4 regions of the Rahnella sp. ATs2 genome follow, and region 1 is predicted to be linked to each of the others. Evidence: predicted binding sites of a transcription regulator. Region 1 holds the regulator's gene; each other region holds the start of a gene.
The links. Region 1 encodes PhoB, which activates phosphate uptake and scavenging genes when phosphate is short. Its sites were predicted from a motif close to CTGTCATAAAACTGNCNNAT; they were not measured.
Positions count from the first base shown of each region.

Region 2: the regulator PhoB is predicted to act here: its motif matches at 969-988, upstream of ACJY2G_RS08300 (heavy metal response regulator transcription factor).
Region 3: the regulator PhoB is predicted to act here: its motif matches at 5,243-5,262, upstream of phnC (phosphonate ABC transporter ATP-binding protein).
Region 4: the regulator PhoB is predicted to act here: its motif matches at 2,655-2,674, upstream of pstS (phosphate ABC transporter substrate-binding protein PstS).

Region 1 is NZ_JBLYPL010000009.1:193,224-201,430, forward strand. Features, by position in the region: gene ACJY2G_RS11905 (helix-turn-helix domain-containing protein) at 1-79, shown strand, start outside; gene phoR (phosphate regulon sensor histidine kinase PhoR) at 112-1,431, opposite strand; gene phoB (phosphate response regulator transcription factor PhoB) at 1,454-2,143, opposite strand; gene sbcD (exonuclease subunit SbcD) at 2,382-3,620, shown strand; gene sbcC (exonuclease subunit SbcC) at 3,617-6,865, shown strand; gene ACJY2G_RS11930 (ABC transporter substrate-binding protein) at 7,102-8,115, shown strand; gene ACJY2G_RS11935 (ABC transporter permease) at 8,127-8,207, shown strand, end outside.
Region 2 is NZ_JBLYPL010000006.1:248,500-256,706, forward strand. Features, by position in the region: gene ACJY2G_RS08290 (cytochrome b/b6 domain-containing protein) at 1-200, opposite strand, end outside; gene ACJY2G_RS08295 (hypothetical protein) at 240-863, opposite strand; gene ACJY2G_RS08300 (heavy metal response regulator transcription factor) at 1,077-1,751, shown strand; gene ACJY2G_RS08305 (heavy metal sensor histidine kinase) at 1,744-3,177, shown strand; gene eptB (kdo(2)-lipid A phosphoethanolamine 7''-transferase) at 3,414-5,090, shown strand; gene ACJY2G_RS08315 (endonuclease/exonuclease/phosphatase family protein) at 5,234-6,343, shown strand; gene ACJY2G_RS08320 (LysR substrate-binding domain-containing protein) at 6,349-7,275, shown strand; gene leuD (3-isopropylmalate dehydratase small subunit) at 7,299-7,907, opposite strand; gene leuC (3-isopropylmalate dehydratase large subunit) at 7,894-8,207, opposite strand, start outside.
Region 3 is NZ_JBLYPL010000010.1:49,569-57,775, forward strand. Features, by position in the region: gene ACJY2G_RS12470 (NAD-dependent succinate-semialdehyde dehydrogenase) at 1-61, shown strand, start outside; gene ACJY2G_RS12475 (JmjC domain-containing protein) at 211-1,332, shown strand; gene phnE (phosphonate ABC transporter, permease protein PhnE) at 1,419-2,342, opposite strand; gene phnE (phosphonate ABC transporter, permease protein PhnE) at 2,342-3,205, opposite strand; gene phnD (phosphonate ABC transporter substrate-binding protein) at 3,365-4,297, opposite strand; gene phnC (phosphonate ABC transporter ATP-binding protein) at 4,366-5,202, opposite strand; gene dld (D-lactate dehydrogenase) at 5,409-7,100, shown strand; gene ACJY2G_RS12505 (Yip1 family protein) at 7,240-7,830, opposite strand; gene ACJY2G_RS12510 (hypothetical protein) at 8,008-8,207, opposite strand, start outside.
Region 4 is NZ_JBLYPL010000015.1:110,253-118,459, reverse strand. Features, by position in the region: gene glmS (glutamine--fructose-6-phosphate transaminase (isomerizing)) at 1-1,513, shown strand, start outside; gene rluF (23S rRNA pseudouridine(2604) synthase RluF) at 1,679-2,563, shown strand; gene pstS (phosphate ABC transporter substrate-binding protein PstS) at 2,780-3,820, shown strand; gene pstC (phosphate ABC transporter permease PstC) at 4,012-4,968, shown strand; gene pstA (phosphate ABC transporter permease PstA) at 4,970-5,857, shown strand; gene pstB (phosphate ABC transporter ATP-binding protein PstB) at 5,957-6,724, shown strand; gene phoU (phosphate signaling complex protein PhoU) at 6,735-7,466, shown strand; gene ACJY2G_RS17010 (TetR family transcriptional regulator) at 7,552-8,207, opposite strand, start outside.

The sequences.
Region 1 (8,207 bases):
TGACGAAACCAAACCCACCGGTGCGGCTCTGATCTTACTGATGCTGATCGAAGAAAAAGGTTTACAGATCATCTGCTAAAAGTAGCCACAGCGTGGGCTGTGGCTACTTTTTTATCCCTTCACATCGCTTTGGCTGGCCTGTTCCTGAGGAACAATCAGTTTCGGTGCCAGTGTAAATATAAAGCGGGTACCAACGCCGACTTCACTCATCACTTCAAGTTTGGCGTTGTGATGACTCAGGGCGTGTTTGACGATGGCCAGCCCCAGACCGCTGCCCCCCGTCTGGCGCGAACGCGCTTTATCAACCCGGTAGAAACGTTCAGTCAGACGCGGCAGGTGTTGCGGCGCAATGCCCGGCCCGTTATCACTGATCTGGAACTGCGCGCCATGCGGCGTTTGTTGCCAGCTGACTTCTATCCGCGTCCCCGCCGGGGTGTGGTTGACGGCGTTGTACACCAGATTCGACACCGCGCTGCGTAACTGATCTTCATTGCCAAAGACCTTCAGTTTCTCGTTTACACGGAACACCACTTCGTGACGGCCACCGCTTAAAGATTGCACTTCGCGCTCCAGCATGCCGAGCATCACCGGAATATCGACTTTCTCCTGCATATCGATATTTGCTGACGCTTCGATTTTTGACAATGTCAGCAGTTGCTTGACCAGCCCGTCCATGCGCCGCGTCTGTTCCTGCATGGTGTCCAGCGCTTTGGTACGAAACGGCTCTTCCAGTTTGGCGTCTTCCATCATTTCCAGATATCCCTGCAATACAGTCAGCGGGGTTCTCAGTTCATGACTAACGTTAGCGAAGAAGTTACGACGCGCACCTTCGAGCTGACGCATCTGCGTAACATCACGCGCCACCATCAGCAGTTGCCCTTCGGAATAAGGCATCACGCGAAACTCGACGTAATGCTCGTTATTGAGTTGCAAATTCAGGGCACGGCTGAAATCACGGGTCTGGATCCAGGTACGAAACTCGGGATAACGCAGCAGGTTAAAGATGTGTTGTCCGTTATCCTCCGGCCAGCGGAAACCGAGCAAATCTTGCGCCAGTCCGTTACACCAGAAAATATTGCCCTCTTCCGTCGTCAATACCACCGCATCGGGTAATGATTCGGCACCGCTGCGGAAACGTTTGATGAGCTGACCTAATTCACGACGGCGACGGCGGTTACGCATCTGCATCTGGTTCAGCCCGTAAAACAGAGGCTCCCAGCTCCAGCGGCCATTCGGCGGGGTTATGCTGCGGTCAAGCCACAGCCAGTGAGAGAGTTTGAGCTGGTTGTAATAATTCCAGCCCAGCGCCGCCAGCAGCGACGCAAAGAGGAGCCAGCCGAAATGGCCGACGAAGATACCGAGGATTAACGCGGGCAGGCAAAAGAGAAAGAATTCACCGGCCAATCGTTTCCATGACAAACGTTCTAGCACACAGATTCTCCGCTGTGGGGACTCAATAACGCGTTGAAAAACGGTATCCGGTTCCACGAACAGTCTGGATCATTCTGTCATGTCCACTGGTTTCCAGCGCTTTACGTAAACGACGAATATGCACGTCTACCGTGCGATCTTCCACATAAACGTTAGTGCCCCAGACGTTATTGAGCAACTGTTCGCGGCTGTAAACACGTTCGGAGTGGGTCATAAAGAAGTGCAATAATTTAAATTCGGTCGGCCCCATATCGAGCGCCTGCTCGTTGGCCATCACACGGTGAGACGACGGATCCAGGCTTAAACCCTGCATGTCGATCACTTCTTCCACCGCCATTGGCGAGATGCGGCGCATCACGGCTTTAATACGTGCAACCAGTTCTTTTGGAGAAAACGGTTTGGTGATGTAATCATCGGCACCGACTTCCAGGCCGCGCACCCTGTCTTCTTCTTCACCGCGGGCGGTCAGCATCATCACCGGAATTTCGCGGGTCAGTGCTTCACGTTTGAGATGTTTGATAAACTGAATACCGGAACCGCCGGGTAACATCCAGTCGAGCAGGATAAGTTCAGGGTAAGGTTCTACCAGCTGGCCAACGGCTGAATCAAAATCTTCAGCTTCTACTGCCTGATAGCCATTCTGTTCCAGTACAAAACACACCATTTCACGGATTGGAGCTTCGTCTTCAACCACCAATATACGTCTTGCCATCGTAGGTCCTGCCAATAGGTTAGCGATCTTTTATTTGATTGCGGGCGCCATTATGCGTCAGTTTTGTGACAGATTTATGAATAGAAAGGATGGTTCATTACAGTCAAATATGACAGATACATTTCTTCTATTCAGCTGCCATCTCGCTGAAATTGGTCCGATTTATCGGGGACAGCGTCCCCCGCCGACGTTTATACTTTGCCCCATTGTCGTCATCCAGGATCCATACGGGAGTCTCATGCGCCTGATCCACACGTCAGACTGGCACCTCGGCCAGTACTTTTTCACCAAAAGCCGCGCCGCCGAACATCAGGCATTTTTGCGCTGGCTGACCGGTCAGGTGCAGCAACATCAGGTAGATGCCGTGATTGTGGCAGGCGATATATTCGATACCGGTTCGCCGCCCAGCTATGCCCGCGAGCTTTACAACCGCTTCGTCGTCGAGTTGCAACAAACCGGCTGTCAGCTGATTGTACTGGCCGGAAATCACGATTCTGTCGCGACATTAAATGAATCACGTGAGCTGCTTTCCTGCCTGAATACGCGGGTGATTGCGACCGTCGGCGAAAACCTCTCTGAACAGATTTTAGTGCTCAACCAGCGTGACGGAAAACCGGGCGCGGTACTTTGCGCTATTCCGTTTTTACGTCCGCGGGATTTGCTCGCCAGTCAGGCGGGACAATCCGGCAGCGACAAACAGCTGGCATTACAGGAAGCCATCGCCGCGCATTATGACGCGTTGTGGCAGGCCGCGCAGACCAAACGCGACGAACTCGGCGTTTCGCTACCGATCATTGCTACCGGCCATCTGACCACGGTTGGCGTCAGCACCTCCGATTCCGTGCGCGACATCTATATCGGCACACTCGATGCCTTCCCGGCGCAGGCGTTTCCGCCGGTCGATTACGTGGCACTTGGTCATATCCACCGCGCACAGTGCGTCGCCAAAACCGAACATATCCGTTACAGCGGTTCGCCGATTGCACTGAGTTTTGACGAACTGAGTAAAGCCAAAAGTGTGTACTTACTCGATTTGGACGGCGCGACGCTCAACGCCATCGACACGCTGGAAATTCCCGTTTTCCAGCCGATGCAGATAATCAAAGGCTCGCTGGCAGAAATCGAAAAACAACTGGCGCAGTTCGAAGGCGGCGATGCGCAAAAGCCAGTCTGGCTGGATATTGAAGTCGCCACGCAAGATTATCTCAGTGATATTCAGCGCCGCATTCAGGCGCTGACGGAAGATCTGCCGGTAGAAGTGGTGCTTTTACGCCGCAGTAAAGAACAGCGTATCAACAGCATTGAGCAACAGGAGAAAGAGACACTCAGCGAACTGAGTGTCAGTGACGTCTTTGAAAGACGGCTGGCACTGGAACCGGATCCTGACGAACCGCGCCAGGCGCGGATGCGCACGCTGTTTGCGCAGGTTGTTGAACAGGTCACCAGCGGTCAGAATGCGGAGGACAGCGCACAATGAAAATTCTCAGCCTGCGTTTAAAAAACCTGAACTCGCTGGAAGGCGAATGGAAAATTGATTTCACGGCTGAGCCTTTTGCCAGCAACGGATTGTTCGCCATCACCGGCCCGACCGGCGCGGGGAAAACCACCCTGCTCGATGCCATCTGTCTGGCGCTCTATCACCAGACGCCACGTCTGAACATCACGCCAAGCCAGAACGAGCTGATGACCCGCCACACCGCCGAATCGCTGGCCGAAGTGGAGTTTGAAGTCAAAGGCGTTGGTTATCGCGCGTTCTGGAGTCAGCGCCGCGCCAAAAACTCGCCGGACGGCAATCTGCAGGCACCGAAAGTGGAGCTGGCATTACTGGCCGACGGCAAAATTCTGGCCGATAAAGTGCGCGATAAACTCGATGCCATCGCCACACTGACCGGGCTGGATTTCGGTCGTTTCACCAAATCCATGATGCTGTCTCAGGGGCAATTTGCCGCATTCCTGAATGCCGATGCCAATGACCGCGCCGAACTGCTGGAAGAACTGACCGGCACCGAAATTTATGGTCTGCTGTCTGAGCGCGTGTTTGAGCAACATAAAGAAGCGCGGATTACGCTCGACGGTTTGCATCAGCGCATGGCGGGTATCGAACTGCTCAGCGAAGAACAGCACCAGACGCTCGAAGCACAACTTGCTGAACTGAACGCGCAGGAAATCACGCTCAGTCAGCAGGCGCAGCAGCGCCAGCAGGATCTGAACTGGCTGCAACAGTGGCAGCAGGTGCAGCAAAAACAGCAGCAGTCTCAGCAACAACTGACCGCCGCAGAGCAGGAGAATCTGGCCGCCGCGCCGCAGTTACAGCAACTGGCGCGCAGCGAACCGGCAGAAAAACTGCGTCCGTTGCTCAACGATCGCCAGCGTTGTCAGGATGAATCGCAACGTCTTCAGCAGCAACTGGCGCACCTGACGCAGCAGCAGGAACAGCAAATCGCGCAAATGACGCCGCTGAATCTGGCGGTAGAGCAGGCACAAACGTCACGTCAGAAACAGGCGGAAGAACAGCGTCAGATGCAGACGCTGATCGAAGAAAAAATCCTGCCGATGGATGGCGAAATCACCCGCTTGCGTAAATCACTGACTGAAACACAGCAGTCGGTCACTGACGTACAAAAACTTGTCAGTGAGCATAACGCGACGCTGTTACAAATGACTACCGAACGGCAGAAGCTGGACGAAGAAAGCCGCCAGCATCAGACCCGCCAGACCGCGCTGACCGATGCACTCAACACTGCGCAACAGCGTCTGACTGAGCTGGAAAAACAGCACCCGCTGGCAGCATTGCATAAACGACAATCCGAACTCACGCAGCTGCGTCCGGTGCGCCAGCAGCTGTATTCGCTCGCGCAAATTTTCCCACAGCTTAATCAGCGCGTGCAGCAACAGCAAAAAGATTTCGTACAGTATCAAACGCAACTGGCTGAAGAAGAGCAGCGACTGGGGGCCATCCGCCTGCAATGTCAGAAACAGCTGGAGCATCTCAACGACGTTAAAGTACTGCATAAACAGGAAATGCTGATCGTCAGCCTCGAAGCCGAACGTGCGAATCTGCAAAGCGGCAAAGCCTGCCCGTTGTGCGGTTCCACATCGCATCCGGCGATTGAACATTATCAGGAGGTCAAACCTTCTGAAACGGCACAGCGCGTCGAGAAAATGCAACTGGAGTTCGATGCAGCAAAAGCCAGCGGTATCGAACTGGCAACAAAAATTAAAAGTCTGAAAGAACAGCAAACGCGGCTGCAAATCCAGCTGGAGCAAGACCAGCAGCAACTGAATGCACATACCGCAAACTGGCAACAGCTCAGCGCACCGCTGAATCTGACGTTTTCGCTACATGACACCGCCGACATCACTCAATGGCTGACCGCCCGCGATGAAGAAGAACAACAATCGCAGGCGCTGATTAGCCAGCACGAACAGCTGGCACGGGCGCTGCAACAGGCTAAAGATGCCCGGAACGACGCACTGAACGCGCAGCAGAAAGTGCAGCAGCAAAGCGCATTGCTGACCGAACGCATTACCCGGCTGGAAGAGACGCAGGCGAAATCTCAGCAAGACGTCGAACGGCTGCAAAAGTTGTTTGCAGAAGGCGAAAAAAACCTTTCAGAACTGACGGCTCAACGCCTTGAACTGTTCGGCGACCGCCAGGTGGCACAGGTTCGCGAGCACTTACATCAGCAACAACAGGCGGCAGAAAAAGCGGTCAGTGACGCGCAAACCGCATTGCAAAAAGCGCAGGAACAGCGCGATCAGCTGGCCGGGCAACTGGCGAGCACGCAACAGCAACAGTTGCAGACCACAGAACAACTGACGCAGGCGGAACAGGCGTGGCAACAGGCGCTGAGTGCCAGCGGATTTGCCGATGAAGCCGCGGTGAAACTGGCGCTGCTGGATGACGCACTCCGTCAGCAACTTCAGCAACGCAAAGAAAATCTGCAACAACAACTGGCGCAGGCGCAGGCGTTACTGGCGGATGCCGGTCAGCAGCTCGAAAAACATCGTCTTGCCCGCCCGGCTCATCTGAGTGAAACAGAAAGCGATCTTGATGTTCTGACAGCGCAACAGGCGGAAATGGCGCAACAGCTGAAAGCTTTACAGCAACGTCTGGGCGAAGTGAAAAATCAGCTGGAAAGTGACAAATTACGCCACAGCGGACAACAGGCGCTGATAGCTCAGATTGCGCAAGCGCAGCTGACCTGCGATGACTGGGGTTATCTGAATCAGATGATTGGCTCCAGCGACGGCGCGAAATTCCGTAAATTCGCGCAGGGACTGACGCTCGACCATCTGGTGTATCTGGCGAATCTTCAGCTCGAAAAACTGCACGGGCGGTATTTGTTGCAGCGCAAAACCAGCGATGCGCTGGAATTGCAGGTGGTCGATACCTGGCAGGCGGACGCCGTGCGCGATACCCGCACCTTATCCGGCGGCGAAAGCTTCCTGGTCAGTCTGGCACTGGCGCTGGCGCTGTCTGATCTGGTCAGTGATAAAACCCGCATCGACTCGCTGTTCCTCGACGAAGGTTTCGGCACACTCGACGCCGATACGCTGGACACCGCCCTGGACGCGCTCGACAGCCTGAATGCCTCGGGTAAAACCATCGGCGTGATCAGCCATGTGGAAGCGATGAAAGACCGTATTCCGGTGCAAATCAAAGTGACTAAGGTGAACGGTCTGGGCGTAAGCCGCCTGAGCAATGAGTTTAAAGTCTGACTGATTACCCTGCGGAGCACCTGACTGGTGAATTGCTAGCCATCTGCTCCGCAATGGATCCTGATTGTGAGCAACTGCGCAAAATTCGCACCAGCGCAGTGCGTTCATTGTTCCCAACCCGCTGAATTCCCGCTTATTCCCTCCTGCCGATAAACTGGCACGCCCTGTGCTTAACGTTATGTATACAAGTTGCAGTACAAGTTGCAGCGCCTGCATAACCGTTAAGGGAACCGCCTATGAATAACATCAAACCTGAAGTCGATAAAAAACGCCGCCAGCTGATGAAATGGCTCGCCATCACCGGCGGCGTCTCCACGCTTGGCGGTATGATCCCGACCTCGGTCTTTGCGGCTGATGACGATGAAATCCGCATTGGTTACTGGCCGATTGTCGGCGGTTTACCGTTATATGTGGCGCTGGAACAGGGCTTTTTTAAAGAAGCCGGACTGAATGTGAAAGGCATTAAATTCGCCAGCGCACAGCAAATTGTCGAGGGGATGATCACCGGCAGGATCCACGGGTGCGCTAACGGCACGGCCACGGGTGCGCTGGGTCTGGGGGCGATCACTGCACCGGATTTGTTCAAAATCATCTGCTCGAATCCGTCCAATCACCAGCTGGTTCTGGATGAATTTCTGGTGCCGCTGAACAGCACAGCGAAAGCGATCAGCGACCTGAAAGGTAAGAAGATCGCCTGTGGCCCGGGGATCCAGAACGTGACGATGGCGAAGATCATTCTGGAGAAAAATGGTTTCACTAATCCTTCAGTGATCGAACTGCCGGTCGGGCAGCACGCGCCTGCGCTGGCCGCCGGGCAAATTGACGGCGTGTATACGCTCGAACCGACCGGCACCGTCGGGCGGATGAAAAACCTTTCCCGCACACTGGAAACCGGCGTGATTTCTAAATATGTGCTCGGCAATGCAGACGCGCCCTGGTTCGGCGGCGCAGCGGCGCTGAACTCCAGCTTTATCGCCAGCAAACCGGAAGAAACCAAAAAGTTTATTGCCGCTTATCAGAAAGCGGTGGAATTCATTGCGGCGCATCCTGACAAGGCTCGCGAAAACGTCGCCGGTTACACCAGCATAGAACCGGCGCTGGTGAAAGAGGTGCCGCTGCCGGGCTTTGTGATGTATCCCGATTTAAAAGGCGACAACCTGCAATGGTTCCAGAAATTTTATGACGTCTTTACGGAAAGAAAAATCTTCAGCAAACCGGTGGATGTCGCTTCGCTGATTTATAAAGGATAAGGAGAAACAGGATGACTTCACGCTGGTCTTCAAGGTTACTGCCGCTGGTCGGCCCGGTGCTGCTGTTTTTATTCTGGCAACTGGCCGTCAGC
Region 2 (8,207 bases), on a different contig from region 1:
TGCCAGGCGATGTTGCCGCCCAGCCAGCCGCCGAGGGTCGTGCTCTGGGGAAAGGTAAACGAGAAAATCGGGTCGGCGTTATAAATCCCCCAGCCGCTCATTACCATGCCGATCATTGCCAGCAGATTAATCCAGTGACAAATGCGCACCGGCCAGGAATGCACCCTGCGTTTGCGAAGTGGAGAGGGCTGAGGTTTCACGGAAAAACTCCTGTTGTCCGGTAAGGCCGTCAGGCCGGATTACATTGGTGGCGTAACGCCGTCTTTGCCCGCAGAAATGCCGCGTGCAACCAGGGAACCTTTGTCATCTTTCATCGCGAACAGCACGACTTTGGTGCCCGGTTTCAGCAGGCTGCGGTCACCCGGTGCCAGCAGAACGACCGGTACATCGTCAGGAACGACAACGGTTTTCTCTGCATCATGGTATTTCACGGTCAGCGTGCGGCCATTGCTGTTAACCAGTTTGCCGACGGTGCCGTTGGTCATGGTGTTGATTTTGCCGTCCGGCGATTCAAACGGATTGAAACCTTCGCCGCTGCCGCGCAGGCTTGGCGCAAATACGTGAACTTCCAGCGCTTTCAGTGTGCCGTTGGCCTGAGGTACTGCCGCCGTACCGATGAAGCTGTCGGCTTTGATATCGCTGATCTGGCCTTTGGTGACGGAATTGATTCGGGTTTTATCCGTCAGCTTAACGTCGAGCTTTTCGCCCTGACGGGTGGTGATTTGTACTGATGAGTCATTAACAGAATCAATGGTTCCGCGTGTTGGTTTGATCACGTTATCGGCGGCAAAAGCCGATGCCATTGTGCTGCTCATCAGCAGTGAACCCAGTAACAGACCCGCAAGACGTTTGGTGGTATTCATTATTAACTCTCCAGTTTCCGGCGTTATTTCATTTGGTTAGAAGAATCACTGACCCTGCCAGTGATGAATAGCTTCCTTAAGAGTGGACGATAAACCGGGATTGGCTGATGACAAATTGATGACAAAATTGTCATCAAAGGTGTCTGGCGAAACTGATAAACTTCCCCATGAATCATTCTTTGGGAGAATGGTATTGCGGCGCTGAGGGCCTGAATGCGGATACTGGTGATTGAAGACGATGTCAGTACGGGCGATTACCTGAAAAAAGGGCTGACCGAAGCCGGTTACAGCGTCGATCTGGCGCGTAACGGGGCCGATGGCCTGTTTCTGGCGCTGGAAGAGGGCTATGACACGGTGATCCTCGATGTCATGCTGCCCGGCCTCGACGGCTGGCAGGTGATGGAAGTTCTGCGCAAGAAAAGCGACGTGCCGGTGCTGTTTCTCACCGCACGTGATGAAGTGCAGGATCGCATTCATGGGCTGGAACTGGGCGCCGACGATTATCTGATCAAACCGTTTTCCTTTACCGAACTGGTATTGCGTATCCGCACGTTGCTGCGCCGTCCGGCAGCGCGTGAGCCGGATATTTACTCGGTCGCTGACTTGCATCTTGATGTGCTGCGCCGTCGCGTAACCCGTCAGGATCAGACCATCGCGCTGACCAATAAAGAATTCATGTTGTTGCAGCTGCTGATGCGTCGCGAAGGCGAAGTGCTGTCGCGCACCATGATCGCCTCGCAGGTATGGGATATGAATTTCGACAGTGACACCAATGTGGTGGATGTCGCCATTAAGCGTCTGCGCGCCAAAGTTGACCGTGCCTTTGAGCTGAAACTGATCCACACCGTGCGCGGCATCGGCTACGTCTGTGAAGTGCGCAATGACTGATTTAACCTCTGCTAAAAACCCTGCACGGGCCATGTCGCTGACGCTGCGCGCCACATTACTTTTTGCACTGCTGGCCTCGCTGGTGGTCAGTGCCGTGGGCTTTTATCTCTACTATTCGATGGACAAAGAACTGGTGCGCCGTGCGGATTATCAGGTCAGCGGGCGCGTGCAGTATTTTCGCCATCTGCTGGCGAATGAATTCCCGCTGTCACAGCTGAGCCGCAATCCCGGCCTGTTTGAAAATATGCTCGGCAATGAGCGCGATATTCTGACCTTCAGCCTTTCCGGCGAGCCGCCGTTAATCAACGTCAATCCTTCACACCTTGTTTTACCGCCGTTTGCAGCGGTACCCGAAGGCCAGCCGCTGACGCTGAAAACGGTTCACGGGCAAAAAGCGCCAGATGGCACGCCGGTGCGTTTTGCCCGTGCTGCGGTAAAAATTCAGGACGGACGCACGGTAGAAATTACCGCAGGCCATTTCATGACCGAAGAATCGCGCCTGTTAGAAACCTTCCGCTGGGAAATTATCGGCGCAGTCTTGTTTTCGTATGTGCTGATTGCCGCGCTGGGTTATCTGGTCATCCGTCGTGGTTTGAGGCCGCTGCGCAATATGGCGCGGGAAGCGACGCAAATCCATCCGGCCAGCTTATCGACGCGCCTGAGTACCGACAAAGCGCCGCAGGAATTACAGCAACTCATCCTTTCTTTCAACGATATGCTGGAAAGGCTGGCGGAAGGTTATCAGCGCCTGACGCAGTTTTCCGCTGATCTGGCCCATGAAATCCGCACGCCGGTGGGCGCGCTGATGGGGCATTGTCAGGTGGCGTTGTATCAGCCACGCACGGTTGAGGAATATGAAACGCTGCTGGCTAATAATATGGAAGAGCTGGAACGCATCTCGCGGATGGTCGAAAACATCCTGTTCCTGGCGCGTGCTTCGGATGCGCGGTCGGTTCTCACCATAACCAGTATTGATGTTTCATCAGAAATTACGCGTATCCAGGAATATTTTGAAGGGCTGGCAGAAGAGCGGGAAATGACCCTGCACGGCGAGGGGCGCGGTGTATTACACGCAGATGCTATTTTGTTCCAGCGTGCGCTGAGCAATCTGGTGGCTAATGCGGTGCGTTATGGCCGTGAAGGAACCGAAGTGGTGTTGCGCGCCGAACCTCATGCTAAAGGCATGGATATTCACGTTATCAGTCAGGGCGATCCGATACCGGCAGATAAGCTCGGAAAACTTTTCGACCGTTTCTATCGTGCGGATGCGTCACGCAGTGAAGGTGGCAGTTCCAGCGGGCTCGGTTTATCGATTGTTCAGGCCATTATGGCGTTGCATCAGGGCAGTGTCAGTGTTGAAAGTTCAGCGCAGGGAGAGACGCGCTTCACGCTGTCCTTTCCTGATGCGGGTCACAAAGATTCTTAATAATTGCTCAACAGATTTCAAAAAATGAGTCGGAAAAGTATGAAACCCACATTTCTATGGCTTTGAAACATAAGCAATTCGTTAATTTTGTAACATTATCACATTGGAAGTCACCAATGACTTTGAACGATTATAGGCGTTCCGGGGTCTGAATTTTCCTAAGGAGCAGGTTCCATCCTCCGGTACGAGCGGTCTTTACGACGTAAACAGACTCACAAAAGAGCCATTTATTTCTAATGCATAAATTACGAACACTTTCGCAACAGAGCATCTCTTTGTTCATTGCACTTTATCTTGGGATTTTACTGAACCTTCCGATCTTCTTCCGTCGTTTCGAGCAGCTGCATTATGACAATGCGTTGTCCATTGCTGTTGAAGCGATCGCCTGTTTCGCGCTGGTCTACTTCCTTTGTATGTTGCTGTCTTATACCGGAAAAACCGTTTTCCGTGTGCTGATGACGGCCATTGTTATTTCCTCCGCTGCCGCCAGCTATTACATGATCCTGTTCAACGTCGATATCGGTTACGGTATTTTGGCGGCGGCGCTGGCATCGGACTCGATTGATTTATCGAAAGAATCTGTCGGAACGCACTTCATCGCCTGGACGGTTCTGGTCAGCCTGATCCCGGTCCTGCTGCTGTGGCTGAGCAAAATGCCGGGTGCGGCGCTCAGACAAACCACTTTTAAAAAGCTGGCGGTGAGAACCGTGCTGCTCGCGGTTTCCGGGCTGATTTGTTATATGCCGCTGCGTCTGATGGGCAAAGTGCAGGATCGTCACGACATCGTTAATAACCGCATGATGGCGAGTTATGGCGGCGTGGTTGCCGGTACGTATTCACCGTCGAACTGGCTTTCCGCGCTGGGTTTATACACCTACAGCAGCTACAGCAAAGCCGAAGACAACAAAAACCTGTTCGATCCGGCCAAACATTTCACTTACACCGCACCGGCTGATGCCAAAGATATGTATGTGGTGTTTGTGATCGGCGAAAGTGCGCGTCGTGACCATATGGGGCTGTACGGCTACGACCGTGACAACACGCCGAATCTCGACAAAGAGAAAAACCTGGTCGCGTTACAGGGATATTCCTGCGATACCGCCACCAAACTTTCCCTGCGCTGCATGTTTGTGCGTGAGGGCGGAGCCTCTGAAGAACCGCAGCGTACCCTGAAAGAAGCTAACGTGTTTTCCGTTCTGAAAAGCAATGGCTGGAGCTCTGAGCTTTATTCCATGCAAAGCGAAGCGTGGTTCTACAATAAAACCCGCGCTGACGATTATTCACTGCGTGAAAACATTGCCTCTGAGAAGCGCAATGCCGGTAAGCCGGTGGATGACATGCTGCTCATCAACGAAATGAAAGATTCGATGAGCAATCATCCGCAGGGTAAGCACCTGATTATTCTGCATACCAAAGGCTCGCATTATCTTTACTCCGACCGTTATCCGCGTTCTTTCGCCAAATATAAACCGGAATGCATGGGTATTGATGATTCCTGTTCTACGGAAGAGATGATCAACGCTTACGACAACTCGCTGTTGTATACCGACTATTTCCTGTCGCAGGTGTTTGATCAGCTGCGCGACAAGAATGCGATTGTGTTTTATGCCTCCGATCACGGTGAGTCGATTTCCAAAAGTATGCATTTCCACGGCACACCACGCGATCATGCGCCGATTGAGCAACGTACTGTGCCGATCATGGTCTGGGCGTCAGACAAATTCCTGTCAAACGATCAGAACAAAGCGGGCTTCGAACAGTTGCAGAAAATGGCCGCTGAAAAGAAACCGGCTTTCCATGAAAAACTGTACGACACCCTTCTGGGTTGTATCGGTTACACCTCGCCAAATGGCGGGATTGTCGAGCAACATAACTGGTGTCATGTGCCTGATCAGGCCGCCGCTGCAAAATAATTACCGCTAAAAATGCCGCCTTTTTCGGAACAATGGAAAGGGCGGTGACATCCTTCTGGTCGCCCTCCGTTTTTTAAGTCACAATCGGTTAACAAGGTATTGAGAGTTTCTCTTCTGCTATTTTTTATCAGGGTCGATAACCGATGCATGCTTTTCGAATTACCCTTTGTGTCCTGACGGTCATCATGACCTTGCTGACGCTGCTGCCTTTTTCCCGCAATCAGCGCTGGTGGGTACGGGTCTGGGATTTCCCGCGTTTGCAGATGGCGACGTTGTGTCTGCTATTTCTGCTGACCGAGCTGATGATCATGCCGTTAAGCGACGGAATTTCCACCACAATCATTATTTTAACGGTGGCTTGTATGGCCTATCAGAGCTGGTGGATTTTGCCTTACACCCCCTTTTACCGGGTGCAGGTGAAGAAAACCGTCTCCGGCAGTCATTCACGTATCAAAATCATGAACAGCAATGTATTGACCACCAACCGCAAGGCCGGTGCGCTGATTGCACAAATCCGCGAGCATCAGCCGGATATTCTGGTTTTGCTGGAAACAGATCAGTGGTGGGAAGATCAGATGGCGGTGCTGGACGCGGATTACCCGCACAGCCTGCGTTGCCCGCTGGATAATCTCTACGGAATGCACGTCTATTCCCGTCTGCCGATGCATTCGGCAAAAATTCAATTTCTGGTGGCAGACGACATCCCGTCGATGCATTTCCGCGCCGAACTGCCTTCCGGCGAACAGGTGGTGATGCACTGCCTGCACCCGATGCCGCCCAGCCCGACGGAAGCCGACGAATCCACTGACCGCGATGGCGAGCTGGTTGCTGTCGGTCATACGGCGGCGAAAGCGACCTATCCAACGATTGTCACCGGCGACCTGAATGATGTGGCATGGTCGCGCACCACGCGCCTGTTTATGAAAGTCAGCGGCCTGCTCGACCCGCGCCGTGGCCGGGGTATGTTCAATACTTTCCACGCCAGCTATCCGTTCCTGCGCTGGCCGCTGGATCACGTTTTCCATAGCAAAGATTTCACGCTGGTCGGTCTTCAGCGTCTTGGGTTTATGGGCTCAGACCATTTCCCGATCCTGGTGGAACTGGCGCTGACCCCTTGTGAAGGGCAGGATCAGGAATCGCTGGAAATCGATGAGGAAGACCTCGACGAGGCGGAAGAAAAACTGGCTAACGCCGGGGTGAAAAGCACTGACGTACACCGGGTGGAAAAGCTCAACATGCCTGTCTGCGGGTAATCACTATGACAAGTGAACGCGATCGTCTGCCGCTGGCAGAAGATTTACGGGTGTTTCTGGCGGTGGTGAATAAACAAAGTTTTGCCGCCGCCGCCACTGAACTCGGTCAGTCTCCGGCCTATGTCAGCAAGCGGATCCAGATCCTTGAAGAGTCGCTGAATGCCCGTCTGCTGCACCGTTCCACACGGGGGGTGCGCTTAACCGACGAGGGTGAAAGAGCCCGCCGCTGGGCACTGCAAATTCTGGATAACTTCGATCAGTTTATCGGTGACCTGTCAGACTCCCGCACTGAACCGCGGGGCAATGTGCATATTTGCAGCTCGTTCGGTTTCGGGCGTTGTCACGTTGCACCTGCGGTGGCTGAACTGGCGGAACAGTATCCGCTGCTAAATCTGCGGCTGGATTTATTCGACCGGGTAGTGGATCTGGTCGCCGACGGAATCGATTTGGAAATTCTTGTCGGTGACGATATTCCCGAGCAGCACATCGGTAAAAAGCTGGCGCAGCATCAGCGTATTTTGTGTGCGTCTCCGGCATATCTGGCCGCGCATGGCGTGCCGGAGTCAACGGATGCGCTGGCGCAGCATCAGTGTCTGGTATTAAAAGAGCGCGATAACCCCTTTGGCATCTGGACTCTCACCGCCAGAGACAAAGAGGTTCGCGCCCGTGTAAAAGGGCCGCTTTCATCGAACAGCGGCGAAGTGGTTCTGCAATGGGCACTGAAAGATCACGGCATTATCCTGCGTTCAGAGTGGGACGTACGTCCTTATATCGAACGCGGTGAACTGGTTCAAATATTGCCAGACTATTCGGAACCCGCCAGCGTGTGGGCGGTTTACCCGACACGCCTTGCGGATTCTGCCAAGCTGCGGGTTTGCGTCGAATTCCTTCAGCAGCGGTTCAGTCAGTTACTGACCTGGCGCCGTTTTTAGAGGGCACATCAGATATCTGTGGCTCAGGCCAGCCACGGATTTTTTTGCAGATGTGAATGCTGAAACTGACGAATGTCCTCGCTGTACCGCAGCGTATTACCGACAGCATCTAATCCGTTAAGCAAAGAGAGTTTGCTCAGCTCATCAATGGCAAAATCAATCACGTTGCCGTTATGCAAAACAATCTTCTGCTGTGGCAAATCGACGGTGATTTCGTTGCTGGCCGCGAGGGTCACTTCCTGTGCGACCTGTTGCCACTGTTCAGGACTCAGCTGTACCGTCAGTACGCCGTTACGCTGGCAGTTATCGAAAAAAATCCCCGCAAACGTCGTGCCGATCAAGGCACGGATCCCCAGCTGTTTTAATCCCCATACCGCATGTTCGCGACTGGAGCCGCAACCGAAGTTCGGCCCGACCAGCAGGAATCTGGCATTCTGCCAGTCAGGCTGATTGAGGATAAACGCCGGATCCGGAGAACCGTCCGCCAGAAAACGCAAATCGAAAAATACCCCGTGATCTAACCCGTTGCGGTCGATGCCTTTTAAAAATTGCTTCGGCATGATCACATCGGTATCGACATTCGCGGCGGGTAACGGCGCAGCTACGCCGATTAGTACGTTAAAAGCCTGCATTGTTTTCTCCTTCCAGTTCCCGGATATCGGTCAGATGACCGGAAATTGCCGCAGCAGCTACCATTGCCGGGCTCATCAGATGGGTACGCGCTCCCGCGCCCTGGCGGCCTTCGAAATTACGGTTGGTGCTGGAGGCACAGCGGTCGCCCGGCGAAAGCACATCATCGTTCATCGCCAGACACATCGAGCAGCCCGACTGACGCCATTCAAAACCTGCGCGGGTGAAGATCTCCGCCAGACCTTCCTGCTCGGCCTGCGCGCGAACCTGACTGGAACCGGGTACGATCATCGCACGAACGC
Region 3 (8,207 bases), on a different contig from region 1:
TGATTTAGGTATCAAAGAGTTTGTGAACCAGAAACTGGTGGTGCTGGCCGCTAAGTCCTGATGCTTCTTATCCCCCTGCGAAGGGGGATTTTTTCCTCTCTCCGCACTTCTCCTTTCTCCCTCATTTACCAAGCCTTGACCCACGACAAAGCGCGCTCAAGCACCGCCTCTCTATAATCAGACCCGTTTGTCTTCCCACTGGTAAATCACATGGCTTATGAACTCAATCTGGACTGGCCGGAATTTTTAGAAAAATACTGGCAAAAAAAACCTGTTGTTATTAAAAAAGCGTTCTCTAATTTTGTCGATCCTATCTCTCCGGACGAGTTAGCCGGTTTAGCGATGGAGCCGGAAGTGGACAGCCGTCTGGTGAGCCATAAAAATGGGGAATGGCAGGCAAGCAACGGGCCCTTCGAACATTTTGACGGGTTGGGTGAAACCGGCTGGTCATTACTGGCGCAGGCCGTGAATCACTGGCATCTGCCCGCCGCTGAACTGGTGAAACCTTTCCGCGTATTGCCGGACTGGCGTTTAGATGACCTGATGATTTCCTATTCCGTGCCCGGCGGCGGTGTCGGCCCGCACATCGACCAGTACGACGTATTTATCATTCAGGGTATGGGCAGCCGTCGCTGGCGTGTAGGCGATGCTTTGCCGATGCGTCAGTTCTGTCCGCATCCGGCGTTACTGCATGTCGATCCCTTCACGCCAATCATTGATGAAGATCTCGAACCGGGTGATATTCTGTACATTCCGCCGGGCTTCCCGCATGACGGTTTTACGCATGAAACCGCTCTCAACTATTCCGTCGGTTTCCGCGGTCCTAACTCGCGCGATTTCATCAGCAGCTTTGCTGACTATGCGCTGGAAAACGATCTGGGCGGCAATCATTACAGCGATCCGGATTTGACGCTGCGTGAACACGTCGGGAAAGTGGAAGAGTATGAGCTTGAACGTGTGCGCCAGATGATGGTTGAACTGCTCAGTCAGCCGGAAGATTTCAAACAGTGGTTTGGTCGTTTCGCCACCACGCCGCGCCACGAGCTGGATATCGCCCCGGCGGAGCCGCCTTATGAAGCGCAGGAAATTGTGGATGCGCTGATGCAGGGCGATATCCTGACCCGTTTAAGCGGGCTGCGCGTACTGAATGTCGGTGAACGTTTCTTTGTGAACAGCGAACCACTGGAAACTGCTCAGCATGAAGCCGCCGATGCGCTGTGCCGTTTCACTCTGATCAGTCAGAAAGAGCTGGGCAATGCGTTGCAGGATCCTGAATTTGTTGTCCTGTTAACGGATCTGGTCAATCAGGGCTACTGGTATTTCGACGAGTAATCCTTCGCGAATAAATAAGAGAGCAAAAGGCGGCCTCCCTGCGGATGCCGCCTTTTTTATGCGCTTTATTTGCCGGAGGTAATGAATTAAGGACGGTAAAGCTCCACCGGCGGCTTCATTTTTCGCTCTTCCGGCTCAAACAAATCAATCTCTTCACCGTGAATATATTTGGCGCGCAACATCGCAGAAATCTTATCCATCGTCATGACAATGGCGACCAGGATCAATGTGATAAACATCACCACATCCCAGTTCCATAAACGCATATTTTCCGCATACACCAGACCGATCCCGCCCGCGCCGACAAAACCGAGAACAGCGGCAGAACGTGTATTAGATTCAATCTGATACAACGACAGTGCGAGGAATGTCGGGAAAGATTGGGTGAAAATGCCGAAACGGTGCGTCTGCAACGGAGAAGCTCCCAGTGCCCGTAAACCGCGGCTCGGCGAGCGTTCCACGGCTTCGTGTCCTTCGGCGTACAGTTTGCCGAGTAAGCCTAAATCCTGCATCACAATCGCCAGCACGCCGGCCAGTGGCCCCATGCCGACAGCACGGACAAAAATAAGCCCCCAGATCGCCATATCCAGCCCGCGCAGCACGTCCAGAAGTCGGCGAATAATCATGGAAACCGGTCTGAGTAGCGGCGTAGACATTACATTGCGCGCCGCCAGAAAGGACAGTGGCAGAGCAAGGAAAGACGCAGTGATTGTGCCCGCAAAAACGATCGCCAGCGTGATCGCAATCTGCGTGAAATAATACTTAAAAGGCCATTCGGAAACGTTATGCCAGACGAACATGCGCAGGAAATATCGTCCGACTTCACGGGTGCCGCGCACCACTTCGCTCCACGGAATACCGAAATAGCTGAAGAAATAGACGTAGTACAACGCAATGACGACAGCCAGTATCGCGAGGTAACGCAGATAGCGACGCTGTGCGGCAAACAAATGTCCGTGCTGCTGCTTCAGGCTGCTGACAACATGAGGTTCAAGCGCATCAGTTAACATCAGAAAGTGCCCTCCACGACGCGTTTGCGCAATTTACCTGATAGAAAATCCATCGCCGACACCACCAGAATAATCAGCAATAAGGTCATACTGACCTGGTCATAACGGTCCAGTTTGATTGACGTCATCAGTTCCTGCCCGATGCCCCCCGCCCCGACTAAACCGAGGATCGTGGACTGGCGGAAGTTGATTTCGAGGCGCATAAAACTGTACGACAGAAATATAGGTTTAACCTGCGGCCACATAGCAAAGCGCATGCGCTGCAAGCGCCCCGCTCCGCAGGCTCGCAGACCGCGCACCGGTTTGTCCGATGCGGTTTCAATGGATTCGTAGAAGAGTTTGGTCAGACTGCCGACGGTGTGTAAAGTCAGCGCGATAAAGCCCGGAATAGCGCCGACGCCAAAGGCCATGACGCACATCACCGCCCACGCCAGCTCCGGCATAGTACGCAGGAAAGCCACAAAAGTGCGGATACTAAATTTAACCCATTTTGGCGAATCCGTATTACCCGCGGCGAGAAACGCCAGAATAACCGCCAGCGCGGTCGATAATATCGTCGAGGATAACGCCAGCTGAATAGTTTCCCAGATCAGTGGCAACTGAATATTAAGACGATATCCCCAATACGCCAGTGAACCTTCTGTATGACCGTCAGCAAATAACAATGACCAGTGTAATACCGGCACCGTCTGACCAATATAATCAAAGAAGCTCGGTGCGGAGACAATAATCGTTTTTAAATTAAGTTCGGAAACATTGCCTGACCACAGATATAACAACAGCATCAGCCCTGACCAGATCAGCGCCTCACGCTTTTGTTTTCCCCGAATCTGCTGGTAATAACGATTGAAGTCTTTGTTCAAAATAATATTTCCGATTTGCGATAATCATTATTCCTCCCCCTGCGAAGGGGGAGGCCAGGAGGGGGTATTAAAAAACAATAATGGTAAAAGCTTTCGCTTCCTGAGTTGCCATTAATACCCCACCCCAACCCTCCCCTTCGCAGGGGAGGGAGTTACGGGTTAGCGACCGCCTTTAGTCAGCTCACGCTTCATATCAATAATCTGCTGATATTCCGCCAGGGACGTTTCGCCGATATGTTGTTTACCGCCGACGGCTTTGACGAAGCAGGCGTGGTCATCTTTGTCCAGTTTCTTGATGGCAGAAACCAGTCTGGCTTTAAACGCCGGTGGCAGATCGCTGCGCACTAAGATCGGGCCGTTAGGGATCAGCGGAGATTCCCAAATGATACGGATTTTCTTCATCAGATCCGGATGGTCCATGCGGATCATACGGTTGAATGCGCCGGAGGTATAACCGGTTTCACGGTCGCCGATCATTGATGCCCAGGTCACTGCACCTTCAAACTGACCGTTCAGCACGCCAAGAATATCTTGCTCATGGCCGCCGGAGAAGGTGACGCTGGAGAAGAAGTTGTTGTACTTGTTGTCTGTCGTGCCGCCAAATTCTTTCTTGAAAGTCTGGTTTGGGATCAGATAGCCGGACGTGGAATCCGGGTCAGCGAAGCCGAATGATTTACCTTTCAGGTCAGACAATTTCTGGTACGGGCTGTCGGCTTTCACCACAACCACCGAGTGATAACCCCGGGATTTATCGGTGTCGTCGATAACGATACCGACCAGATCTACGGCTTTCGGGTTATTAATATAGACTGAGGCGAAAGACGATGGCGACATGCTTAATACCATGTCTACTTTCTTACCTAATAATCCCTGAATAACACCGGAGTAATCAGAGGAATTACGCAGTTTGGTATCCACGTTTAATTCTTTATCGAAGAAATCTTTTACACACTGATTATCGCCGATTTGCTGAGTGGCATTCTGACCGCCCAGAATACCCAAATTCAATTCTTTAGGCGCATCTTCTGCCATGCTGTGCATCGCGGTAAAAGAACCTGCTACGAAAACTGCCAGACGTAATAACTTCTTCATGTAATGATGACCTTGTGTAGATTGAGAGAAAGTAGAAATAAGGACTGCAAAATAAATAACGTTATTGTTTAACTGTTTATGGCTTCGTGTTCTTCACCGTATAACTGTTGCAAAATACCGTCAGTTAACTGATCCGGATGACCGTCGAAAATAATTTGCCCTTTAGCGATACCGATAACCCGGGTGCAATAATCTTTCACCAGTTCGACCGAGTGCAGGTTGACCATCACGGCTATATTTTCTTCACTGACTTTTTTCAGCGCATTCATGATGCGCAACGTATTTTTCGGATCCAGCGACGCAACAGGCTCATCGGCCAGCAGAATTTTCGGGTTCTGCATCAGGGCACGGCAAATCGCCACACGTTGCATCTGACCACCGGAGAGATTTTCAGCGCGCTGCAACGCATGCGGCAACATATGCAGCCACTCGAGCAGAGAAATCGCGCGGGCACGGTCTTCGTCGTCAAACTGGTTAAAGAAAGATTTGAATGTTGAGGTATGGCTCAGACGGCCCAGCAACACGTTAGTCAGCACATCCAGGCGAGGAACCAGACAAAAATCCTGGAAAATCATCCCGCAACCCGAGCGCCAGCGACGCAACGCTTTGCCGGTCAGCCCGGCCAGTTGCTGTTGTTCTCCATTTTCGTAATGACACACTACGCTGCCATCGGTAAGCGGAATGGTACCGTTGAGTACGTGCAACAGAGTGGATTTCCCTGCGCCTGACCGGCCAATCACCGCCACGAACTCACCCGCGTGCAGATCAAAATTGATGTCATTCAGGACGCGCTGACCTGATTTATAAGATTTCACCAGGCCTTTCACGTCCAGAACTTTGTTCAAATGCTGTGGCCCGGCCTGAGGATATTCAGCCTGTGCCAGCTTAAGTTGAGCTTGCGCCATGATGCTGTCTCTCGGTTGCTTTCATAATCTGGCGTTCATTAAGCGCGAGTTATATGACACATCAATGACGATTTAATGGACAGCACATGACAAAAATGCAACAGATTAAGTGAAATTACCTAACGGATATCCCGAATGGGGTTTAACTTAATGTGTATCATTTAAGTCTATGATTAGATGGCAATGCATTTAAAAAGGAAGATGAAATGGATAATCAGTCACTCATCGCCACGCTCAAAGAGATTGCTGGCAGCCGTCATGTTCTGACCGGAGACAGCAACACTGAGCGCTACCGCAAAGGATTTCGTTCAGGTGGCGGCAAAGCACTGGCCGTGGTATTTCCGCAAACGCTGCTGCAACAATGGCAATTGCTCAAAGCCTGTATCGCCGCCGATAAGATTGTCATTATGCAGGCCGCTAATACCGGGCTGACCGAAGGCTCAACGCCCAGCGGTGATGATTATGACCGCGATATCGTCATTTTCAGTACCCTCAAACTTGATCAAATTCAGTTGCTCGACGGTGGCCATCAGGTAATCGGCTTCCCCGGCAGTACGCTCTATAAGCTGGAGAAAATCCTCAAACCTTATAACCGTGAACCGCATTCGGTAATTGGCTCGTCGTGCATCGGTGCATCGGTGGTCGGTGGGATTTGCAACAACTCCGGCGGATCGCTGGTGAAACGCGGTCCGGCCTATACCGAAATGGCGCTTTATGCGCAGATCGACGCACAGGGTGAATTACGCCTGATTAACCATCTGGGTATTAATCTTGGCGAAACGCCGGAAGAAATACTGACGCGTCTGGAAAAAGCTGATTATCTGGAAAGTGACATACTGCACGATCAGCGTCTGGCATCTGACCATGATTATGCTGCGCGGGTGCGTGAAGTGGACGCTGATACGCCATCGCGTTTTAATGCCGATGAGCGGCGTCTGTTTGAAGCCTCGGGTTGTGCGGGAAAACTGGCCGTGTTCGCCGTGCGTCTGGATACTTTTCCGGCTGAAACGCAGCAGCAGGTATTTTATATTGGCACCAATGACACGGCAGTGCTGACTGAATTACGCCGTCAGATCCTCCGTGATTTTGCGAATCTGCCGGTGGCCGGTGAATACATGCATCGCGATATTTTCGATATCACTGAAGTCTACGGCAAAGACACTTTCATGATGATCGATAAGCTTGGTACCGACAAAATGCCGGACATGTTTACCGCAAAAGGAAAGTTCGATGCGCATGCCAGTAAAGTCCCTTTCCTGCCGAAAAACTTCAGCGACCGCGTAATGCAATGCCTGAGCAAAGCCCTGCCGAATCACCTTCCACCTCGCATGAAGCAGTACCGTGACCGGTTTGAACATCACTTACTGCTGAAAATGTCCGGTCCTGGAATTGATGAGGCACGTACATTTCTGACGCGTTTCTTCAGTGATGGTCAGGGTGATTTCTTTATCTGCTCGGCTGACGAAGGCAAAAAAGCTTTCCTGCACCGTTTCGCCGCTGCAGGTGCTGCGGTGCGTTATCACGCGGTACATGAAAAAGAAGTGGAGGATATTCTGGCGCTGGATATTGCACTGCGCCGTAATGACCGCGACTGGTTCGAAACATTGCCGGAAGATATCGACAATCAGCTGGTGGCAAAACTGTATTACGGCCATTTCATGTGCCACGTTTTCCATCAGGATTACATCGTCAAAAAAGGCGCGAACAGCAAGGCACTGAAACACCGGATGCTTGAATTGCTCGACGCCAAAGGCGCGGAATATCCGGCAGAGCATAACGTCGGACATCTGTATCTGGCAAAACCGCATCTGAAAGAGTTCTACCGGCAGGCAGACCCGACCAACAGCTTCAATCCGGGGATCGGGAAAACCAGTAAGATGAAAAACTGGCAGGAATAATGTCCTTCAAAAGGCAAATGGCGTAGTCGGCGCAGGCAGTTTGTTCCCGGACAGCGCGGCGGCTCCGCAGCGTACATAAAGTACGGGAGGAAGCCGAGCACTGTCCGGGGGCAAAATGGCAAGTAAGATAGCCATTACGTTAGAATAATTGTGTTCCGTAACCCCACATAATCACCGTCAGAGCCAGAAGTAACTCTAATACCAGAACGCCCATTGCCAGCGTTGAACTGGAGAACAGGAACCCTTCGCGACGGTCGATATTCAGGAAGTTAGGAATGCCGAGATACAAAAGATATCCGCTATAACACAGCCCGATGATGCCGACGAACAGGCATAACCAGACCATCGGATAAAGCGCAACAAGACCGCTGAGGAACATCGGCGTGGCAACATAACCGGCAAACACGATACAGCTGTTGAGTGTCGGGCGGCTGTCATAACGACGTGCCATCCAGTAGATTATGCGCCCCATCAGTGCGACAGCGGCGAGCATCAGAACATAGAAGATAACGGCGATATACGACGCGGTGAACATGGAAACCATCAGCGTCTGACCGTCACCGAAATTCCAGCCCAACTGTGTTGTACCGATAAACGAACAGACAACCGGGATCAACGCCATCAAAAGAACATGGTGGGAATACACATGTGAAACGGTTTCCCGCTCACGCTGGATTTGCTGCAGTTCGGGACCTGGATGGGATAAAAGTCCCCAGACATGATTTGCCATGAAACACCCCCTTGTACGCCGAAAGCCGCCAGCGGCGTGCAGTGATAGACCTTCGGAAATGCCCGTCACACAAGGGCACAAGGAAGGTGGCGACCTGTCTATATTATAGTCGTTATTGCCAGTTTTGCTGCTGCGCCCAACTTGTCGAAATCAGCGATTGACCGCAGCAGGTCCCTCTTAATGGATAAAGCGAGCGGCTGTAAAAGTTGCACCTACCAGTACCAGCATCATGCTAATAATCCAGCGAGTCTGTTGGATCATAAGGTCATAAAACATCTTCTGCATGGCGCTTAATGAGGCTTCAATCTTTACAAAGCGCGCATCCACCTGTTCAAACCGTTTGTCGATTTGTTCAAACCGTTTATCGACTTGTTCAA
Region 4 (8,207 bases), on a different contig from region 1:
ACCTCTGCGTGAATTACTGATTGAACGCGGCTACCGTTTTGATTCTGAAACGGATACCGAAGTGATCGCGCATCTGGTGCATTGGGAACAACTTCAGGGCGGCACGCTGCTTGAAGTCGTTCAGCGTGTTATCCCGCAACTGCGTGGCGCGTACGGTACGGTAGTGATGGACCGCCGCGACCCGTCTGTTCTGGTCGCGGCCCGTTCCGGTAGCCCGCTGGTGATTGGTCGTGGCGTGGGTGAAAACTTCATCGCTTCCGACCAGCTGGCGCTGTTACCTGTTACCCGCCGCTTCCTGTTCCTGGAAGAAGGTGATGTTGCTGAGGTTAAGCGCCGTTCTGTCAGCGTATATGACAAAAATGGTCATGCCGTTGAGCGTGAAGAAATCGAATCCAAAGTACAGTACGACGCCGGTGACAAAGGCGTTTACCGTCACTACATGCAAAAAGAGATTTACGAACAGCCGCTGGCCATTAAAAACACCCTGGAAGGGCGTTTTAATCACGGCGAAGTCAATCTGAGCGAGCTGGGCGAAAAAGCTGACGAAATTCTGTCCCGTGTTCAGCACGTGCAGATCATCGCCTGCGGGACGTCTTACAATTCCGGCATGGTGGCTCGTTACTGGTTCGAATCTCTGGCCGGTATGCCATGTGATGTCGAAATCGCGTCAGAATTCCGCTATCGCAAATCCGCTGTTCGTCCGGGCAGCCTTATCATCACGCTTTCTCAGTCTGGTGAAACGGCTGATACGCTGGCAGCGCTGCGTCTGTCCAAAGAGCTGGGTTATCTCGGTTCTCTGGCGGTCTGTAACGTGGCCGGTTCTTCTCTGGTACGTGAATCCGATCTGGCGCTGATGACTAAAGCCGGAACCGAAATTGGCGTGGCCTCTACTAAAGCGTTCACCACGCAGCTGACCGTTCTGCTGATGCTGGTGGCTCGCATGGGCCGTCTGAAAGGGATTAGCCCGCAAGTTGAGCATGACATTGTTCACGCGCTCCAGGCGTTGCCTGCGCGTATCGAACAAATGCTGTCGCTGGATAAAACCATCGAATCTCTGGCTGAAGGTTTCTCTGACAAGCATCACGCCCTGTTCCTCGGTCGCGGCGATCAGTATCCGATCGCGATGGAAGGTGCACTGAAGCTGAAAGAGATTTCCTATATTCACGCAGAAGCTTATGCGGCGGGCGAGCTGAAACATGGCCCGCTGGCGCTGATTGACGCGGATATGCCGGTGATCGTCGTTGCACCTAATAACGAATTGCTGGAAAAACTGAAATCGAATATCGAAGAAGTGCGCGCCCGTGGCGGGCTGCTGTATGTCTTCGCCGATCAGGACGCCGGTTTCACTGACAGCGAAGGGATGAAAATTATCCAGCTGCCACACGTTGAAGAAATCGTCGCACCGATTTTCTACACCGTGCCGTTACAGTTGCTGTCCTACTACGTTGCGCTGATTAAAGGCACCGACGTTGACCAGCCGCGTAACCTGGCGAAGTCTGTGACCGTCGAATAAAATCGACCGGTTCAGTCGCTGATTCTCTGAGCGCCTTTCGGGGCGCTTTTTTATTGTTTCCGGTTTGTCTCTTTCTCAGTAAACGGTCACGATTTTCTTCTCTCAGACTTCGTAACCCGCGCCGGATAAGGTATAGTTCGCGTTTTTCTGAAGGTGCTTTGCTCAATGCAGACCGACTCCATTCGTCTTAACAAATACATCAGCGAGAGCGGAATTTGCTCGCGCCGCGATGCCGATCGTTACATCGAACAGGGAAATGTTTTTATTAACGGCAGGCGTGCCGCGGTAGGGGCTCAGGTATTTGCCGGCGATGTGGTGAAAGTGAATGGTCAGGTTATCGAGCCGCGTGATGAAGAAGATCTGGTACTGATCGCGCTGAACAAACCTGTCGGCATCATCACCACGATGGAAGAAGGTGAGCGGGACAACATCCGTGATTTCGTTAACCACAGCAAACGCGTCTTCCCGATTGGCCGTCTGGATAAAGATTCCCAGGGCCTGATTTTACTGACCAATCACGGTGATCTGGTCAACAAAATCCTGCGTGCCGGTAACGACCACGAAAAAGAATACATTGTGACCGTCAACAAGCCGATCACAGACGAGTTTATTGCCGGTATGGGCGCGGGCGTGCCGATGCTCGGTACCGTGACGAAAAAGTGCAAAGTGAAGAAAGAAGCGCCGATGGTGTTTCGTATTACGCTGGTTCAGGGGCTTAACCGCCAGATCCGCCGTATGACCAAGCACTTTGGTTTTGAAGTCACTAAGCTCGAACGCGTGCGCATCATGAACATCAATCTGAAAGGATTGCCGCTGGGCGAATGGCGCGACCTGACCGATGATGAACTGATTGAGTTATTTAAACTGATTGAAAATTCGTCGTCTGAAGATAAACCGGCGAAAAAAGCGCAGGCAAAAACTGCTCAGGCTAAGAAACCCACTGCTGCAAAACCCGCTGTCACAAAACCGAAAAATGCCGAAAAACCGGAGGGTAATTCAGGCTCCCGTAAGCGTTTTGCGCAGCCCGGACGTAAGAAGAAAGGGCGATAATTTGCCCGCTTTTTGTCATCTGCCGGTGTCACAACCGGCATTTCCCGCTTAAAACCCCCGCATTTTGCCCGTATGGTTCGAATTGTGACCAGTGTCATAAAACTGTCATATAACGTACATTTTACTGTCACTAAACTGTCCTATTTTCCTCCTGTGCCAAACACTTTAATTAACGTCGACATCAGTCGGGAAGTTTAAAACCACCAGGAGTGGAACATGAAATTGATGCGTAACACCGTCGCCGGTCTTGTAGCAGCGACTTTCTCCCTCACAGCAATGTCTGCTTTCGCTGCCACTAACCTGACTGGCGCTGGCGGTACCTTCCCAGCTCCTGTTTACGCTAAGTGGGCTGACGCATATCAGAAAGAAACCGGTACTCAGGTTAACTATCAGGGCATCGGTTCTTCCGGCGGCGTAAAACAAATCATCGCCAAGACCGTAGACTTCGGCGCATCTGATGCCCCGATGAAAGACGAAGATCTGGCCAAAAACGGCCTGTTCCAGTTCCCTACCGTGATCGGTGGCGTGGTACTGGCTGTTAACATCCCGGGGATCAAATCCGGTCAGCTGACGCTGGACGGCGCAACGCTGGGTGATATCTACCTCGGCAAAATCAAAAAGTGGAACGACGCGGCGATCACCAAGCTGAACCCGGGCGTGAAACTGCCAGACACCAACATCGCGGTCGTTCGCCGTGCTGACGGTTCCGGTACCTCTTATGTCTTCACCAGCTACCTGGCGAAAGTAAACAGCGAGTGGAAAGACAAAATCGGTTCTGGTTCTACTGTGAACTGGCCAACGGGTCTCGGCGGTAAAGGTAACGACGGCGTTGCAGCCTTTGTTCAGCGTCTGCCTGGTTCAATCGGTTATGTAGAATATGCTTACGCCAAGCAAAACAACCTGGCTTACACCAAGCTGGTTGATGCTGACGGTAAAGCGATCAGCCCGACTGAAGAATCCTTCAGCGCAGCGGCTAAAGGCGCTGATTGGAGCAAAACCTTCGCTCAGGACCTGACTAATCAGAAAGGTGACAATGCGTGGCCAATCAGCTCCACCACCTTCATTCTGATTTACAAAGATCAGCAAGATGCAGCGAAAGGCACTGAAGTGCTGAAGTTCTTCGACTGGGCTTACAAAAACGGCAACAAGCTGACGACCGATCTGGATTACGCAGCTCTGCCTGAATCAGTGGTTGAGCAGATCCGTGCAGCATGGAAAACCAACGTTAAAGACAGCAGCGGCAAAGCACTGTACTAGGAATACCCGTCATACCTGAAGCTGCACCGGCGTTAGCTGCGCTCGTTCACCCGAATCACTTACCTGAGTAAGCTCACCGGGATTCACTTGCAGCTGGCTTGGTGCAACTCCAATTATTTTGGGTATAGTAACTCTGCTTCATTCCCTCTCCGGCCGGGGAGGGAATTAAATCTGAATTAAAAGAGAGTGGTATGGCTGAATACAAGCCGGCTATCAAGGCACCCAGCAAAAACGGTGACATCATCTTCGGCGCTCTGGTCAAACTGGCTGCGCTGATTGTGCTATTCATGCTGGGCGGCATTATCGTCTCGCTGTTTATTGCTTCCCTGCCGAGCATCGAAAAGTTTGGTTTATCCTTCCTGTGGACGAAAACCTGGGATGCTCCGAACGAACAATTCGGCGCACTGGTGCCGATTTACGGCACGGTCGTGACCTCCATTATTGCCTTGCTGATTGCAGTTCCTGTCAGCTTTGGTATCGCATTATTCCTCACTGAGCTGGCGCCGAACTGGATGAAACGCCCGCTGGGTATTGCTATCGAACTGCTGGCGGCGATCCCCAGCATTGTTTATGGCATGTGGGGTCTGTTTGTCTTTGCACCGCTGTTTGCGCAGTACTTCCAGACACCGGTGGGTGATGTACTTTCCGGTATCCCGATTGTTGGCGCACTGTTCGCCGGCCCGGGTTTTGGTATCGGTATTCTGGCGGCGGGCGTCATTCTCGCCATTATGATCATCCCGTACATTGCCTCCGTCATGCGTGACGTGTTCGAGCAAACGCCGGTGATGATGAAAGAATCTGCTTACGGCATTGGTTGCACCACGTGGGAAGTGATCTGGCGCATCGTGTTGCCTTTCACCAAAAACGGCGTTATCGGTGGCGTGATGTTAGGTCTGGGACGCGCACTGGGCGAAACCATGGCAGTGACCTTTATTATCGGTAACACCTACCAGCTCGACAGCGCCTCACTTTATGCGCCGGGCAACAGTATTACCTCCGCACTGGCAAACGAATTTGCCGAAGCGGAAGCCGGCCTGCACACTGCCGCGCTGATGGAACTGGGGCTGATCTTGTTTGTTATCACCTTTATTGTCCTGGCGCTGTCGAAAGTGATGATCCTGCGTCTGGCTAAGAAAGAGGGCCGTTAAGATGACGACACTCGACATGCAAAGTAACGCAGCATTACTGGAATCACGCCGTAAACGTCAGGCATGGCGCCGTCAGAAAAATCGTATCGCGCTGATGGTCTCGATGATGACCATGGCTTTTGGTCTGTTCTGGCTGGTCTGGATCCTGTTTACCACCATCGTTAAAGGTGTGGACGGGATGTCGCTGGCGCTGTTCACGCAAAACACGCCACCACCGAACACGGCGGGCGGCGGTCTGGCGAATGCCATTGCGGGCAGCGGATTACTGATTTTATGGGCGACGGTCATCGGTACGCCGCTGGGCGTAATGGCGGGGATTTATCTGGCCGAATATGGTCGCAAATCCTGGCTCGCTGAATTCATTCGCTTCATCAACGACATTTTGCTTTCTGCGCCATCCATCGTTGTCGGCCTGTTTGTGTACACCATTATGGTGGCAAAAATGGGTCACTTCTCTGGGTGGGCGGGCGTTCTGGCGCTGGCGTTGTTACAAATCCCGATTGTTATCCGTACCACGGAAAACATGCTGAAACTGGTGCCCGACAGCCTGCGTGAAGCGGCTTACGCGCTGGGTACGCCGAAATGGAAAATGATTTCGGCCATCACGCTGAAAGCGTCTGTTTCCGGCATTATCACCGGTATTTTGCTGGCGATTGCCCGTATTGCCGGTGAAACCGCGCCGCTGCTGTTCACGTCACTCTCCAACCAGTTCTGGAGCACTGACATGATGCAGCCGATTGCCAACCTGCCGGTGACTATCTTTAAGTTTGCGATGAGCCCGTTTGGCGAGTGGCAACAACTGGCCTGGGCGGGCGTGCTGCTGATTACGGTGTGCGTGCTGCTGCTGAACATTCTGGCGCGTGTGATTTTCGCGCCGAAAAAGCAATAAGTTCATTCATTATCGATGGCAGACGAAAACGGCTGCCGTCACTGTTTACCCGGCGTCGCCACGCGGCGCGCGAATAAGAGAGATGTCTTAATGAGTCGAATGACTGACGCATCCAACAGCAAGATTCAGGTTCGCGATCTGAACTTTTATTACGGCAAATTCCACGCGCTGAAAAATATTTCCCTGGATATCGCCAAGAACGAAGTTACGGCATTCATTGGCCCGTCCGGCTGTGGTAAGTCCACGCTGCTGCGTACGTTCAACAAAATGTATCAGCTGTATCCGGAACAGCACGCAGAAGGTGAAATCCTGCTCGATGGCGAAAACATTCTGGTGGATAGGCAGGATATCGCGTTGCTGCGCGCCAAAGTCGGCATGGTCTTCCAGAAACCGACGCCATTCCCGATGTCGATTTACGACAACATCGCGTTTGGTGTGCGTCTGTTTGAAAAGCTTTCCCGTACCGATATGGATGAGCGCGTGCAATGGGCACTGACCAAGGCCGCGCTGTGGAACGAATCCAAAGATAAGCTGCACCAGAGCGGTTACAGCCTGTCCGGTGGTCAGCAACAGCGTCTGTGTATCGCCCGCGGTATTGCGATCCGCCCAGACGTTCTGCTGCTCGACGAACCTTGTTCTGCGCTGGATCCGATTTCTACCGGTCGTATCGAAGAACTGATCACCGAGCTAAAATCTGATTACACCGTGGTGATCGTGACCCACAACATGCAGCAGGCTGCGCGTTGTTCAGATCGCACTGCGTTTATGTATCTGGGCGAACTGATCGAATACAGCGATACCGACTCGCTGTTCACGTCGCCAGCGCGCAAACAGACTGAAGATTACATTACTGGCCGCTACGGTTGAGGTAAGAACAATGGACAACCTGAACTTAAACAAACACATATCCGGCCAGTTTAACGCCGAGCTTGAACACATCCGCACGCAGGTTCTGGCAATGGGCGGGCTGGTCGAGCAACAACTGACTGATGCCATTACGGCGATGCATAATCAGGATGCCGAACTGGCGCAGCGCGTCATCAAAGGTGATGACAAAGTTAACCTGATGGAAGTGGCGATCGACGAAGCCTGTGTGCGCATTATTGCCAAGCGCCAGCCGACCGCCAGCGATTTGCGTCTGGTGATGGCGATCATCAAAACCATTTCTGAACTCGAACGTATCGGTGACGTGGCAGATAAAATCTGCCGTACGGCGCTGGAAAAATTCTCGCATCTGCATCAGCCGCTGTTGGTCAGCCTGGAATCTCTGGGTCGCCACACCGTAGAAATGCTGCATGATGTGCTGGATGCGTTTGCACGTATGGATCTTGACGAAGCGGTGCGTATTTACCGTGAAGACAAGAAAGTGGATCAGGAATATGAAGGCATTGTGCGCCAGCTGATGACCTACATGATGGAAGATCCGCGCACTATCCCGAGCGTGCTGACTGCGCTGTTCTGCGCCCGTTCTATTGAGCGTATCGGCGACCGTTGCCAGAACATCTGCGAATTCATTTTCTACTTCGTGAAGGGTCAGGATTTCCGTCACGTGGGCGGCGATGCGCTGGACAAACTGCTGACAGACGGCAAAGACGCGCCGAAAGAATAATCGCTGGCTGATATTGCCCGACAAAAAAAGGCCTCTTACGAGGCCTTTTTGCTATCCGCTCTATAACAGCGTCCGATCAGCACAATTACTTCATCACGTAGCGCAGGGCAACCATGACGGCCAGCTGACGGTAATGGGCGGTCTGTAAATCCACTTCATCCGGATTTTCAAACAATGCGCCGAACGTGTACTGGTTGGCAACCTGGTGCACGCACAGGCTGCTGATCAGACGGTGAACGTCGCGTGCCTGCGCATCTTCTTTGAAAAGATGGCTTTGCTTGCCGCGCGCGAGAATATCTTCCAGCAGCGTTAATGCCGATTTGTTGATTTCACGGATGCTGGTGGACTGACGGATAAACCGGCCGCGCAGCATGTTTTCCGTTGAAACAATACGAATGAATTCCGGATGTGAGACGTGGAAATCAAAACTGGCTTCGACCAGTTTGACGATAGCTTCAGCGGGCGGAAATGACGAGAGATCCAGATCCAGCTCGTGCTGACGGATACCGCGGTAAACGTGCTCCAGCACCAGCATGTACAAGGCTTCTTTGGTCTTGTAGTGATAGACCACCATACGTTTCGTGGTGCTGGCGTTGGAAGCGATATTTTCCATGCGTGCGCCCATCAGACCGGATTCTGCGAATTCTGCCAAAGCGCTGTCAAAAATGCGCTGCTTCAGTCCTATCGGATCATTTTTACGTCCCGGCGCCGGGGAACTTTGGCTGCTCAGCGTCTTATCCT